DNA from 3 places in the Planococcus alpniumensis genome. Region 3 is predicted to be linked to each of the others. Evidence: riboswitches for the same ligand, from Rfam matches in the RefSeq annotation. Region 3 holds a riboswitch; each other region holds the start of a gene.

The links. Region 3 has a riboswitch for thiamine pyrophosphate ahead of lipM (octanoyltransferase LipM). Riboswitches for the same ligand answer to the same signal wherever they lie in the genome.
Region 1: it holds a riboswitch for thiamine pyrophosphate, as region 3 does, so the genes downstream of both, G3255_RS09465 (YkoF family thiamine/hydroxymethylpyrimidine-binding protein) here and lipM (octanoyltransferase LipM) in region 3, are expected to answer to the same signal.
Region 2: it holds a riboswitch for thiamine pyrophosphate, as region 3 does, so the genes downstream of both, G3255_RS16775 (acetylornithine deacetylase) here and lipM (octanoyltransferase LipM) in region 3, are expected to answer to the same signal.

The regions. Positions count from the first base shown of each region.
Region 1 covers NZ_JAAMTH010000001.1:1,847,281-1,851,435, reverse strand. The annotation lists gene G3255_RS09475 (ABC transporter ATP-binding protein) at 1-955, opposite strand, end outside; gene G3255_RS09470 (ECF transporter S component) at 942-1,523, opposite strand; gene G3255_RS09465 (YkoF family thiamine/hydroxymethylpyrimidine-binding protein) at 1,516-2,121, opposite strand; TPP riboswitch at 2,202-2,306, opposite strand; gene G3255_RS09460 (hypothetical protein) at 2,489-2,701, shown strand; gene G3255_RS09455 (protein adenylyltransferase SelO) at 2,765-4,155, opposite strand, start outside.
Region 2 covers NZ_JAAMTH010000001.1:3,312,202-3,316,356, forward strand. The annotation lists gene G3255_RS16765 (ABC transporter ATP-binding protein) at 1-127, opposite strand, end outside; gene tenA (thiaminase II) at 120-794, opposite strand; gene G3255_RS16775 (acetylornithine deacetylase) at 807-2,132, opposite strand; TPP riboswitch at 2,205-2,308, opposite strand; gene G3255_RS16780 (halocin C8 precursor-like protein) at 2,740-3,513, opposite strand; gene G3255_RS16785 (MoeB/ThiF family adenylyltransferase) at 3,897-4,155, opposite strand, start outside.
Region 3 covers NZ_JAAMTH010000001.1:2,888,446-2,892,600, forward strand. The annotation lists gene lipA (lipoyl synthase) at 1-921, opposite strand, end outside; gene lipM (octanoyltransferase LipM) at 918-1,757, opposite strand; TPP riboswitch at 1,846-1,952, opposite strand; gene G3255_RS14600 (STAS domain-containing protein) at 2,099-3,118, opposite strand; gene G3255_RS14605 (YczO family protein) at 3,253-3,483, shown strand; gene G3255_RS14610 (pyridoxamine 5'-phosphate oxidase family protein) at 3,551-3,973, shown strand; gene G3255_RS14615 (RrF2 family transcriptional regulator) at 4,000-4,155, opposite strand, start outside.

The sequences.
Region 1 (4,155 bases), 1.0 Mb from region 3:
GGACAAATCCGGCAAACTCTCCTGAAATCGTCCCGCTATCGTGTTTCATGATGCCGCATAAGGCTTTCAGCAAAGTCGATTTCCCGCTTCCGTTCGGTCCTGCAATGATCATCACTTCACCCGCATAAAGCTGCAGGCTGGCACCGCGCAGCAAAGCTTTTGAAGCTCGTGTAATGGATAGATCCCTTGCCTCAAACAAGACTTTTGGCTGTTTGGCCGTCTCACGCTTCGGCAGGAAAGGAGCATTCCTTCTGGTGTAGGCTTGGTCTTTCTGTATGGCGCCGTTTTCCGAAAGGCTGATCTCCCGTTCGAAAAATTCTCCCCATAGCTCTAATTTATGCTCGACGGCGACGATTGCAAGACCGTTTTCCTGTTGCAATTGATCCAACCAAGCGACAAACTCTTTCGCCGTCAACGGGTCGAGATGGGCGAGAGGTTCATCGAGCAACAAACAGTCAGGCTCCATAATCAAGGCGCAAGCTGTGGCGATGCGTTGTTTCATCCCGCCTGAGAAGGTTTGAATGGAACCATGGCGAATATCGTCCAGGCCCGTCATGCGCAAAATCCGGTCGATGCGTTTTGGCATCTCTTCCCGGGGCACTTGAAGATTCTCCAGAGTGAACGCCAGTTCTTCTTCGACCGTCGGCATGCAAAATTGGCTGTCGGGATCTTGAAAAACCGTTGCGACTTTCCGGTTGGCTTCACCAGGTTCGTATTCTTGTGATGTACGCCCGAAGATCCTGACGGTGCCAGAAACTTGGCCATCGCAATTATGCGGGTACAGCCGGTTCAGCACATAGAGAAGCGTGGACTTTCCGCATCCACTTGGCCCTGTAATGACCACCCGTTCTTGCGCATGGATTGCGAGCGTAATATGGCGTAAGGTCGGTTCTACTGACTCCGGAAAGCGAAAGCTGAAGTTGTCTAATTGAAAAACCGGATTAAGCACGGACATCGCCTTTTTCCGCCTTAGCGATAGCATAGCCCCGTAGTGATCCAGTTGCGAGCAGTGAATCGGCGATATATTTGCCGCCGATGCCGGCAATGATCGCACCGCTTGCGACGCGAAGTGTGAACATCAAGGCGACGAAAGAAGGATCCAATGCAGCATAGCCCGATAGGAAATAGCCGTAAACAAAACTGAAAACTCCAGCACCAGCACCTGCAAGCATCAAGATGCCAACATGGAAATGCCGGTAACGAGTCAGCGCGAACGCTGCTTCTGCTCCGAGGCCTTGAATGATGCCTGATAGGATAAGCCTCGGGCCGATCGCATTGCCGAGCATCACTTCGATAGCTGCGGCCAAGATTTCTGGTAATAAAGCAGCGCCAGGCTTTCTGATAATATACATCGAAATGATGGAGACGATAAACCAGATGCCGAACATCCATTCATAAGCGAGCGGCCCGATGACGCCTGCCCATAAGTTGCCAATGTGCAAAAAGAGCAAGTAAACAATGCCGAACACGACGCCAAATAATGACATGAGGACAATTTCTTTCAGTTTCCATTCCTTAAGCATGATCTTCACCGCCTGTTTTGTGTGAAGGACTGTTGATGCTCATGGATACAGTCATCACGAGGTGGGGGTGTTTAGCGGAGCGCGCGCTGGAAAAGCTCGTTTCGTAAAAAGCAAAGACCTCATGGATATCCCCGTGGATGCCGCTAGCATAATGCATGGAATCATTCCACACACCGAACTCTTTGGCACGTTCCACTTCGCGGTAGATAACTTCCATATAATCGGGATTGTTCATCGGATAAAGGGCGAATTGGGATGAAACGTATTGCTTGCTGGCGTCTTCGTTTGCCGGTTCATCGGGGGCGTCCAAATACGCATCACCCGCTGTATCACCTGGACAGCCAGCTGAAAAGGTGCCGGACAGGGCAATGTGTTCTTTCGTTTTCGCGGCATGAAGCGTCAGCGCTTTCGCGACATTGAAAACATGCTGTTGTTTGCCTCGGATGACGGTGGAGACGTCGTCGGTTTGCATCCAGACATGGGATGTATCGGTGTCCTTCAACGCACTTTTGATGATACTGATAAAATTTCCGCTCATCGGATGTAAGGAAAAGCGAAATCCTACGATCGGGCTGGTGCCGCATGAATATGGTTCCATATGGAATCCCTCCTAAAAATATGCACAAAAAAGCCGCATCCGTGAAGATGCAGCCACTATTCCATATTTCGTAGTCATGTCGGAAAGTCACCGCACTTCCTCACGCAGGTCCTAACCTGATCGAGTCATAAGGGATCGGAGCGAAAGCTCTCATCTCAGCAAAATATGCACCCCCAGTGCAGAAAAACGGTATGCGGTTTTAAGTGTCGGGTTTTCCCGATGGCTAAAGTGTAAGTCAAATACTTTCCCAAGTAAAGGGATTCTACTATTTTCATCGAGAATGAGAAAATGATGGCTGAGGTGAATACTCCCTAAAAAATCGGGTAAACCTAAAGCAGACAAGCATTTGAGGAGGAATCCAATAACTATGGCATCAACAAAAAAATTCCGCGTCGTTTATCATTTCGGCGCAGGCGTCGAGGCGGTCAGCACCGTCGAAGCTGATACCCCGAAACAAGCGGTCAGCGGTTTGGATGCGGATGATTTCCGCGAATTTATCGGCGACAACGATACGTATTACCAATTCAAGATGGACGAAGTCAAAATGGTCAGTGTTAATGAAGTCACAGACGGCCAGTGATCGAACTGACAAGCGCCAGCAAGAAAATCCCCTGCCGAAGAAAAGGCAGGGGATTTTTAAACTTTATGTGCCGCAATAGGTCTGGTATGGCGGCGTTGAAGGCGGTGGCGGGGCCGTATAGGGCAGTTGCTCTTCGGAATGGGCATATGGATTCCGGAGGATCTCCAATAGTTTTTCCATTACCTGATAATCGCCTTGCGCTGCAGCTTCGAGTGCCGCTTCCACGCGGTGATTGCGCGGGATGACAGCCGGATTCCGGCTTTTCATCATTTCCAGGATTTCGTGTGCTGAGCGGCCTTCTTGCTGTTGGCGGGCTTTATAGCGGCTGTGCCAAGCTTTGAAATCCAGATCGTTTGCCAGTTGGGGCTCTTCTACTGCGTCGAAAGTCAAGGAACGGAATGTATTGGTATAATCCGCTTGCTTTTCTTGCATCAATTCCAGCAACGCATCTATCAGTTGTTCATCTTCTGGCATTTCGGTAAACAAGCCGAGTTTTTCGCGCATGCCTGCCAAATACAAGTTTTTTTGCAAACTGACATATTCCTCGAGCGCCCCTTGGAGAGACGCCAAGGCTTGTTTTTCAGGAATCTCATTTAACAGTGGAAACAGAGATTCCGCAAAACGAGCTAAATTCCATCCTCCGACGAGCGGCTGGTTGCGATAAGCATAACGGCCGCCGGCATCGATTGAGCTAAAGACCGCGGACTCATCGTAGCGGTCCAGAAAAGCGCATGGCCCGTAGTCGATTGTTTCACCGCTGATCGCCATATTGTCCGTGTTCATGACCCCGTGGACGAATCCTGCGAGCTGCCATTTCGTGATGAGTGAAGCTTGCTGTTGCGCGGTTTGGCGGAATAATTCGATGTAGCGGTCAGGCCCCGTGATGTCTGGGAAATGCCGTTTGATCGTGTAATCCGCCAAAGCTTTTAAATCTTCAGTCGAGCGATATTTCGCGGCGAACTGAAAAGTGCCGACACGGATATGGCTCGAAGCCACCCGTGTCAGGATCGCTCCAGACTCTGCGGAGTAGCGCTGGATTTTTTCTCCTGTCAATACGACTGCCAGGCTTCTGCTCGATGGAATCCCGAGCGCGTGCATGCCTTCACTGATAATGTATTCCCGCAGCATGGGACCGAGTGCCGCGCGGCCATCTCCGCTTCTCGAAAAGGGCGTGACGCCGGCGCCTTTCAATTGGATATCGAAAATCTCGCCATCCGGTGTATGCTGTTCGCCGATTAGGATGGCACGGCCATCGCCGAGCATCGTAAATTGGCCGAATTGATGGCCTGCATAGGCTTGGGCGAGCGGGAAGCTACCCTCGGGGAATCGATTACCCGCAAAAATCTCTAGCGAGTCGGAGCTATACAACTGCTCGGTATTTAGGCCAAGTGTTGTGGCCAGTGATTTGTTTGCGATGACCAGCTTTGGCGATACAACCGGGTTGGCTTCCATCG
Region 2 (4,155 bases), 420 kb from region 3:
CTGACCCACTTGGACCGACCACACTTATAAACTCTTGGTTTTGAATCGAAAAAGACAAATCTTTAAAAATTTCTTCTTTCCCATAATGAAAATTTAAGTTATTGACTTCCAACAACGCCTTACTCACTTACAGGCCACATCGTTTTGTGATAAGCCATATCCCAAAATAAATATTCAAACCTCGTAGTAGTCAAAAAGATTTCTTCAAGCTTTACTAGTTCATTTTCTGGTTTGCCGGCCGTCAATTCGTCCAGCAAATCGATGCACCACTGCGCTGTTTGGCCAAACTCCTCTGAACTATACATTCGGATCCACTCACCATATAGTGGGTGATCGGCTGCACCTGGAATGGCCGCAAGCTCTCTGCCGATTTCACGGTAACTCCATGTACATGGAAGCAATGCTGCTACCAATTCACTTACACTGCCGCTCTGTCCCACGTGAAGCATATAATGGGTATAAGCAAGTGTCACAGGGGAGGGGGATGCTTCCTCCAGTTCCTTTGCGCTAATCCCAAAACGTTCCGCATACTGGCGGTGCAATGCCATCTCTTCGTTCATAGTGGCATCCAGTAACTTGGCAAATTGTCCCATTGTTTTAACATCCTGTGACTTGGTGGCACCAATCGCAAACAACTTTGCATACTCGATTAAGTAAAGATAATCTTGAACCATGAAGAACCGAAACTTTTCTTTATCAAGAGACCCCTTCCCCATTTCGACTACAAAAGGGTGATTATGGTTGTTTCTCCAAATGGGTTGAAGGGTTGTATGTAATTTTTCGCTAAATTTCACGTTGATCGCTCCTCACTCTGCCTGCTTTTTCGTATGGCACCAAGTAAAAATAAAATACGCCATAACTTTAGAGAAATTCACCAATTCTTGTATCTCAATGGACTCGTGAACGCTATGGGCTTCTATCAACTGCCCCGGTCCATATACGACTGTCGGGATGCCTGCTTCCGCAAGCCACCCGCCATCGGTAACAGTCGCGGACACACCAATAACAGCCTTTTCTGAAAATAAATGTTGGTGTGAAGCTGCTAAAGTCTTTACGCCTGTATGTTCCGGATTCACTTCAAAAGCTGGAAAGACCTCGCCTCTATCTTCTATCATTGAATGCCCACCCCATATAAAAGTGGGTGGATGTTCTTTTAGCCAAGAATCCGCTTTTGCAGCATTTAAAAGATGTTCTTCAATTTCTTTGCTTACAGTTTCATAGGACTCATTCGGATAAAAATGTACGGTGATCCAGAGCCGGCACTCGTCCGCGATAAAAGCGGCATGCCTTCCTCCTTCAATCACAGCCGGATTAATCGTATTTGTTCCTGGAGGATAACCCGGATAGCTTTTTGAAACCGCCCAATGACGCTCTAACTTCTGCAGACTTTCAATGATAATCATCATTTTTTCAATAGCGCTTGCTCCTTGCGAAAGACCGCCACCTGCGTGAATCATCTGCCTGCGCATGGCATCATGATAAACTTTCGGATCTTTAATGACCACCCAACCGGTGATCACCCCGCCCTGCCCTTGGATCTGCAGATCACTTGTATCAACTACAACCGCAAAATCCGCCTGGTAGCCCCTTTCGCAACACTGCAGGGTGCCAGCTTCACCAACCTCTTCTCCTATAACTGATTGAAAAATAAGGTCGCCCGGCAATTCGATGCCTTGTTCATGAAAAAGTTTAAGGACAAATAACGCAGCAGCCATCCCTCCCTTCATATCGGCAACACCTCGGCCTATAATTCGATCGTTTACAACTTCCGCCGTGAAGGGATCCGTTTTCCATACTTCTTCCGGCCTCACTTCGGCCACATCAATATGTCCATTGATGATCAAGCTTTGAAAAGACTTTCTTTCAGTCCCTTTTTTCACACCAACGATGTTTGGATCTCCCGGATACACATCCCATCGATCTGTTGCAAATGCTTGGCTTACTAAATACTGTTCAATCCACCCTTGTGCTTCAGCTGTGTTGCGAGCAGGCGGTGCCGGAGTTTGAAAAGAGATAAGTTGTTTAGTAAGATCAATCAATTCATCTTTTTTTAACTCGATTTCTTTGATTACTTGAAGCAACTGATTGTTTTGCAAGAAGTTTAATTCTCCTTTCGATATGATTTCCTCCACAAAAAAACACTTCTTTCCCATAGGAAAGAAGTGTAAATGACTATAAAAGGTTAAGCCTCATGTGGAGACAAAATTCTTCTGCCATCTCTTCCCTCCGCTAGTATTAACTAGATCAGGTGAATAAGGGTCAAGACGAATGTCTTTCTCAGCTTTAAACAGCTCCCCTAGAGCAATTGTGCAATGAAGTTTTATTGTTACTTTAGTTCTATCATAAGGATTAAATAATTACAACCGGTCACTTCACTCTACTGTCATTATTTATATGAGACAAGAAACTGTAACAATAAATCGAACCGAATCCGCTGCGCTTTCATTTTATAAAAGCTATCACTTTAAACTCGATGTATTGTAGTTTGTTTTTTCTTTTGCACATTTTGTATTTTATAATTGACTTATATACACAAAAGCACTTTCTAATTTAAAGTTCCATTTCGAACTTTCATTATTATTTCTCCTTAAATATATTGGCTAAAAGTGAAGATTGCTGACTAATTTTAAAAATAAAGGCGCTCGTAAAAGGAGATGGAAGCGTTTGAGCTTCGGTACCCCTCAAAAAGAGTAGCATCTGCTACTCTTTCTTTGTTGTATTCAACTACTTTGGAACGGATCAATTACAAATTTGATCTGTCGCAGCTGTACAGCCGACACTGCCTATCAAAGCACAGACAGCCGCTAAGCCTAAACCGCCAATCCCGGTAGTGATTCCCAGAGCACCCGCTGCAGCATAACACAACACGCCTCCACCGGTACCGCACAGAGCCCCAACTGCATATTCACAAAAAGAAGCATAAGCTCCAAATTCGTCTGCGTTCTTTCCAGCCTGCTGAATCTTATGTTCTGCAGAAGCGACAAAATCATCGTGGCTAAGCATCAAACCCTTTTCGTCAAAAATCGTCCCTGCTGTATCGACGGTAATGTCGTAAATTTCGGTTTGATTCCCGTCCAAGTTATAGAAGGCATTGATGCGTATTTTTCCTTGGTCTATATTTTCTGCATAGACCGCTTGATTCGTCAGTATATCCCCATTTTTTACATCATATGTGAATTGAACGTATGCGAGGTTATCACTTGTTTTCGCAAGTCCTCCAAACACGAATTCAATATATGCAATATCGCCTTTGGAACCATCTACTGTGTTGATAATTATGTCACCTTTTGAAATTGAGTTAATTTTGGTGTTCTCTTTGTATGCCTGATACTCTTCTGTATTTTTTAACGCATTTCTGATTTGATTAAACTCATTTTGCTCGACATTCGATGTTCCTTTTTCAAACATTGAAGTTTCAGCATTGACAGCACCTACGGAACTAAATGCAGAAGAGACAATGAGAATAGCTGCTATTGCTAGCATCAGAACTTTTTCAAAAGGTTTGATTGACATAATGAATATTCCTCTTAGTTTTTTCTTTTTTTTGAAATGAGCATGAAAGAAACAACCAAGGCATAAATAAACAGAAACAGTACAACCCCTAATTCAATCCCTGAATCAAACATCGTCCTCCCTCCTTTTTCTTCCGTCATTCCTTTGATTTCCAATTAGAGATTATATAAACAATTAAAATCAATAAATACCCAAATTTAATAGATAATTTACATAAAATTTACTTTTTCATTATTATTTCAATTTCTTAAGTTTGAGCTCTAGTTCTTTTAAAGTATTCATCTCTTTATAAAAAGAACCTGTCTAAATGGATTATTAATATCCTGGCTTCAAAAAGTTAGAGTAGTTCAGTCCAATCAGACGAAAATATTTTTAAAAAAACATTAGCTTAAATATCGGTGATATAAACTTTTAGCTTTGTCGATGCTCTTTGTGCCGTGGATTAAAACACGGCCGTCATTAAAAACAACTAGACGACAGTCGCTCGTTGTAAAAGAGAGCAAATAGGGATTACGAAAGACTTCCCTTCCAAGCTTCGATAAAACTGTGCTCAGCTTTCCTAAATCTCTATCCACTGGATGAGGAGGCCGGATTTGAACGGTGTCTCTTCCGCATAAAACAGCAGTTTTTAACTGGGACGAG
Region 3 (4,155 bases):
TGCGCCAGTCGATTCGACGCCTTTCATGTATTTGATGCGTTTCTGGACAGCAGTTTCGTTCACTTGCTCATCGGCATGGTATGAAGAACGCACCATTGGGCCGGCCTCGCAATGCTTGAAACCTTTTGCCAATGCGATATCCTTCAATTCCTGGAACTCGTCCGGATGGTAGTAACGAACGACATCCAAATGCTTCAATGTCGGCTGCAAATATTGTCCAATCGTCATGATATCGACTTTGTGAGCCAATAAATCATCCATCGCTTCAATAATCTCTTCTTTCGTTTCTCCGAGCCCGACCATGATGCTCGATTTGGTCGGCACATGCGGCGCGATTTCCTTGACCCGCAATAGCAATTCCAGTGAACGGTCGTAAGTCGCTCTCGCACGGACCCGTTTGGTCAGGCGGCGCACTGTTTCAATATTATGGTTGAAAATATCTGGTTCGCTGCTCATCAACATATGCAGGCTTTCGTAATCGCCTTTCATATCAGACGGCAAGATTTCGACGGTGGTCTCCGGCATTTTCCGGTGGATGGCGCGGACGGTTTCCGCAAAGACTGCAGCTCCGCCATCTTTCAAATCATCGCGGGCGACTGCTGTAACGACCACATGCTTCAAGTTCATGATTTCCGTCGATTCCGCTACGCGCTCCGGCTCGCCCCAATCCAGTTCGTTCGGCAACCCCGTCTTGACGGCGCAGAACCGGCACGCTCTTGTGCACGTATCCCCCAAAATCATGAAGGTCGCGGTGCGGCGTTCACTCCAGCATTCATGGATATTCGGGCATCTCGCTTCTTCACATACAGTGTTCAAGTTTTTCTCCCGCATCAATTTCTTCAGATCATTATAAGTTTCGTTCGTGTTCAATTTCACTTTCAGCCATTCGGGTTTACGTTCACGCTGCTTTGTTTTTGTCATCGCATAAGTTCCCCTTTCTCTTCTCGTCTGTGATTCCACTCTTCGCTTGCATATTTGGCTTCGAGCACGCGCACTTGTTCCAGCAGTTCAGCTGGCGGTTCAAATTTTTCCAAACGGATGCCAAGCCCCGTTTCAAATCCATCCTTGAATGCTTTCTGCACTTCTTCTAAACTTGCCGGTTGTTGCATTAGTTCGTTGATTGCAACGGCGCGTGTTCGGAAAGCTTGGCGCGCCCTTTCCTTCACCGCTTCACTCGGGTACACGAACAATTCGAACAACTGGTTTTCATCCAACTGCAGCGGAATCGAGCCGTGCTGCAAAATGATGCCTTGTTTTCTGGTCTGCGCGCTTCCTGCCGCTTTTCGACCCTCAACAGTCAATTCATGCCAAGAAGGTTCTTCAAAGCAGACCGCTGAAGATTCTTTCGAACGCTTCTTCTCCGCAGCCAGTTGTGCTTGAATCCCTAAATTGCGGTAACCTTCAAGCAAGCCTCGAGAAATGACCAAATACGCTTCTTTTACTGATTTCGGCATGGATGGATGATGTTCCGGTATCACCACGCTGTAAGTCAATTCCTGGTCATGGAGTACGGCTTTTCCGCCAGTCTGTCTCCTGACCAGGGGGATGCCCATTTGCGCGGCTTTTTCGAGATCGATGCTGCCATTCAGTTTCTGGAAAAATCCCACTGAAATTCCGGCTGGCGCCCATCCGTAGAATCGGAGTACAGGCTTCATGCCTGTATTGCGCTGCCAGTTCATTAATGCTTCGTCCATTGCCATATTGTGGGCCGGCGTGCAAAGCCCCGACTCCATATAGCCCCATGTTTCCTCCAAAATATCTCAACTCCTCTCAGCTTATGCATGACTCCAAAGCCCATAAAAAAACACCGCTTTCCCATGGGGAAGCGGTGTATGCAGGCAAAAGGAAGCATACGCACCACTTCCCTACGCTGGCATGGTCCAGATCAGGTTCAAGGGGTCCAAGCATTCGCTCGTCTCAGCCAGTCAATTCCGGCTCCCCCAGTGGTCAGCTATGTATAGTTCTAATCGAGCTTATCATTTTTTTCAAGAAATCTCAATATACTAAATAGTTTTTCCTTTAATTTTTATCCAATTTATTCAATAATATCCAAAAAAGCTTTCCCTATGCGTTTCTGCGAATAGGGAAAGTTTTGTGATTAAATTATTGTCTTGCCATTCTGTGCCAAAGCAAAGTGAATGCTGTGTTGAAGTGTACGGAAGCATTCATAGCCTGACAGGTCTACGCCCGCTTCTGTTATCATTATGCTGGTATGCGGCGAAATGCCGGCTAGCACCGTCTTTGTGCCGATCAAATTCGCAGCAGAACCTAATTTTTCGATCAGCATCGCCGCGTGCTGATTGAAGCTCTCATTGAGTCCAGTCAAATCGAGCAGCAAGTAGCGCGCTTTGTATTTCGGTAAATTTTCAAGCGTTTTGATCAATAACTCTTCGGCACGCGCTTCATCGTAACGCCCAAGAAGCGGAACGACGACAATATCTTCCAGCACTGGAATAAGCGGAGAAGAGATTTCACTGATCATGTCATGAAGATCCGCTGTCTTTTCATCCACCAACTGTTCAAGTTCGCGGATTTTCTCCGATTCCTTGCGGCGTGCCAGCGTATGGATGTTCTTTTCAATCGTCTCGTCTGACGGGAAATAGCGAATCAGGCATTCATCATGCCCTTCGATTTGCGAGTGGACCACTTCATACCAAACGCTGCGGTCCAGAAGCGAGCTGAAGATTCCTGCATAATGGGCCGGCAAAAAACTGCCGCCAGTCTTTTTTCCTTGTGCCAGGTTGATCTGATATTCCCAGCTATTTTTCAGCGTCACTTCTAAAGTTCCGGCTGCCATATCTAAGTTGTGGATAGAGGCCACACCCCAGCCAGCTGAAGCGTATGTATTGGTGATGAGTTCAGATGCTTTCAATACTGAGATACCACCCATTTTATGAAAATACTCACCGACTACTTGGCCTTGGCGAAATCCTGTCGACTCCAAAACTACCGCTGCTGCTTCCTCACCCGAAATTTCCTCAATGGAATCAAAGAACATCTTCATAGCAGTAGAGGTCCAAAACAGAACTGCATTCTGCCCTTCAAATAGGAAGCGCCCTTGCGAAAGGTCCCACTCAAAATTCAGGCCGCCCACATTTATTTTCGCTTGTTGGGTCATTGTATAGCCATCCCCATTAATTAGTCCTACCCATTAATCATACGCCAGCCTGTTTGCACCAGCAAGCTCTAATGTTTTAAAGCACTTCAATTAAGGAATAGATAAAGAAGAACGCTAAAGGAGAGGTGCTAACCATGGCAGAAAAAGAACGTTTCAATGAAAAGGAACGCAAATCAAGCGACGGTGCTCCAATGGACAATCCTGAGCAAGTAAAAACCGATAAAGAAACGATGACAGAAATGCATGAAGAAGAAATGAACGTGGACTCCATTCCGTTGGAAGACTTAAAGCAGGACATGCAAGACGAAAAAAATCCGCGTGATACAAAAGATGATTCAGCTAGCGAGGAAAAAAACCCTGACTGACTCTACCTGTGGGCATCTCGCCCGCAGTTTCTTTGACAAATGATATTACCGCAAAGGAGAGATTTGAATGGCACAAGAGCAACTGAAACAGCAAGCATTGAAAATCTTGGAAGACAGCATGATTGGGACTTTGGCAACGATCAAAGACGAGAAGCCGCATTCCCGGTATATGACGTTTTTCAATGACGAGTTTACTTTGTATACAGCTACAAGCAAGCAGACACAAAAAGTAGATGAATTGGAGAAAAATCCAAACGCCCATATCTTGCTCGGCTACGAAGGGGAAGGCGTCGGCGATAGCTTCCTCGAAATCGAAGGTCAGATGTCGCTGCGGGATGACCGCGAAATGATCGACAAAGTGTGGAACGAACACTTGACCGGCTGGTTCGACGGCCCAGAAGACCCGAACTTGATCATCCTGGCAATTACGCCAACGCGTGTCCGTTTGATGAACCGCAAAGGCAAAGACCCCCAAACAATCGAATTATAAAAAAAGCCTCCGATAGCGGAGGCTTTTTACGTGCGCAACAGATCACGCAATCCTTCTTTATTAAATAGAAGATCTTGCAAATTATATTCATCCAATACCGACAAATAGGCATGCAACGCTTTGCCAAGAACGCCGCGCAATCCGCAGATTGGGGAAATCGGGCAAGTATTGGTCTCTGGATT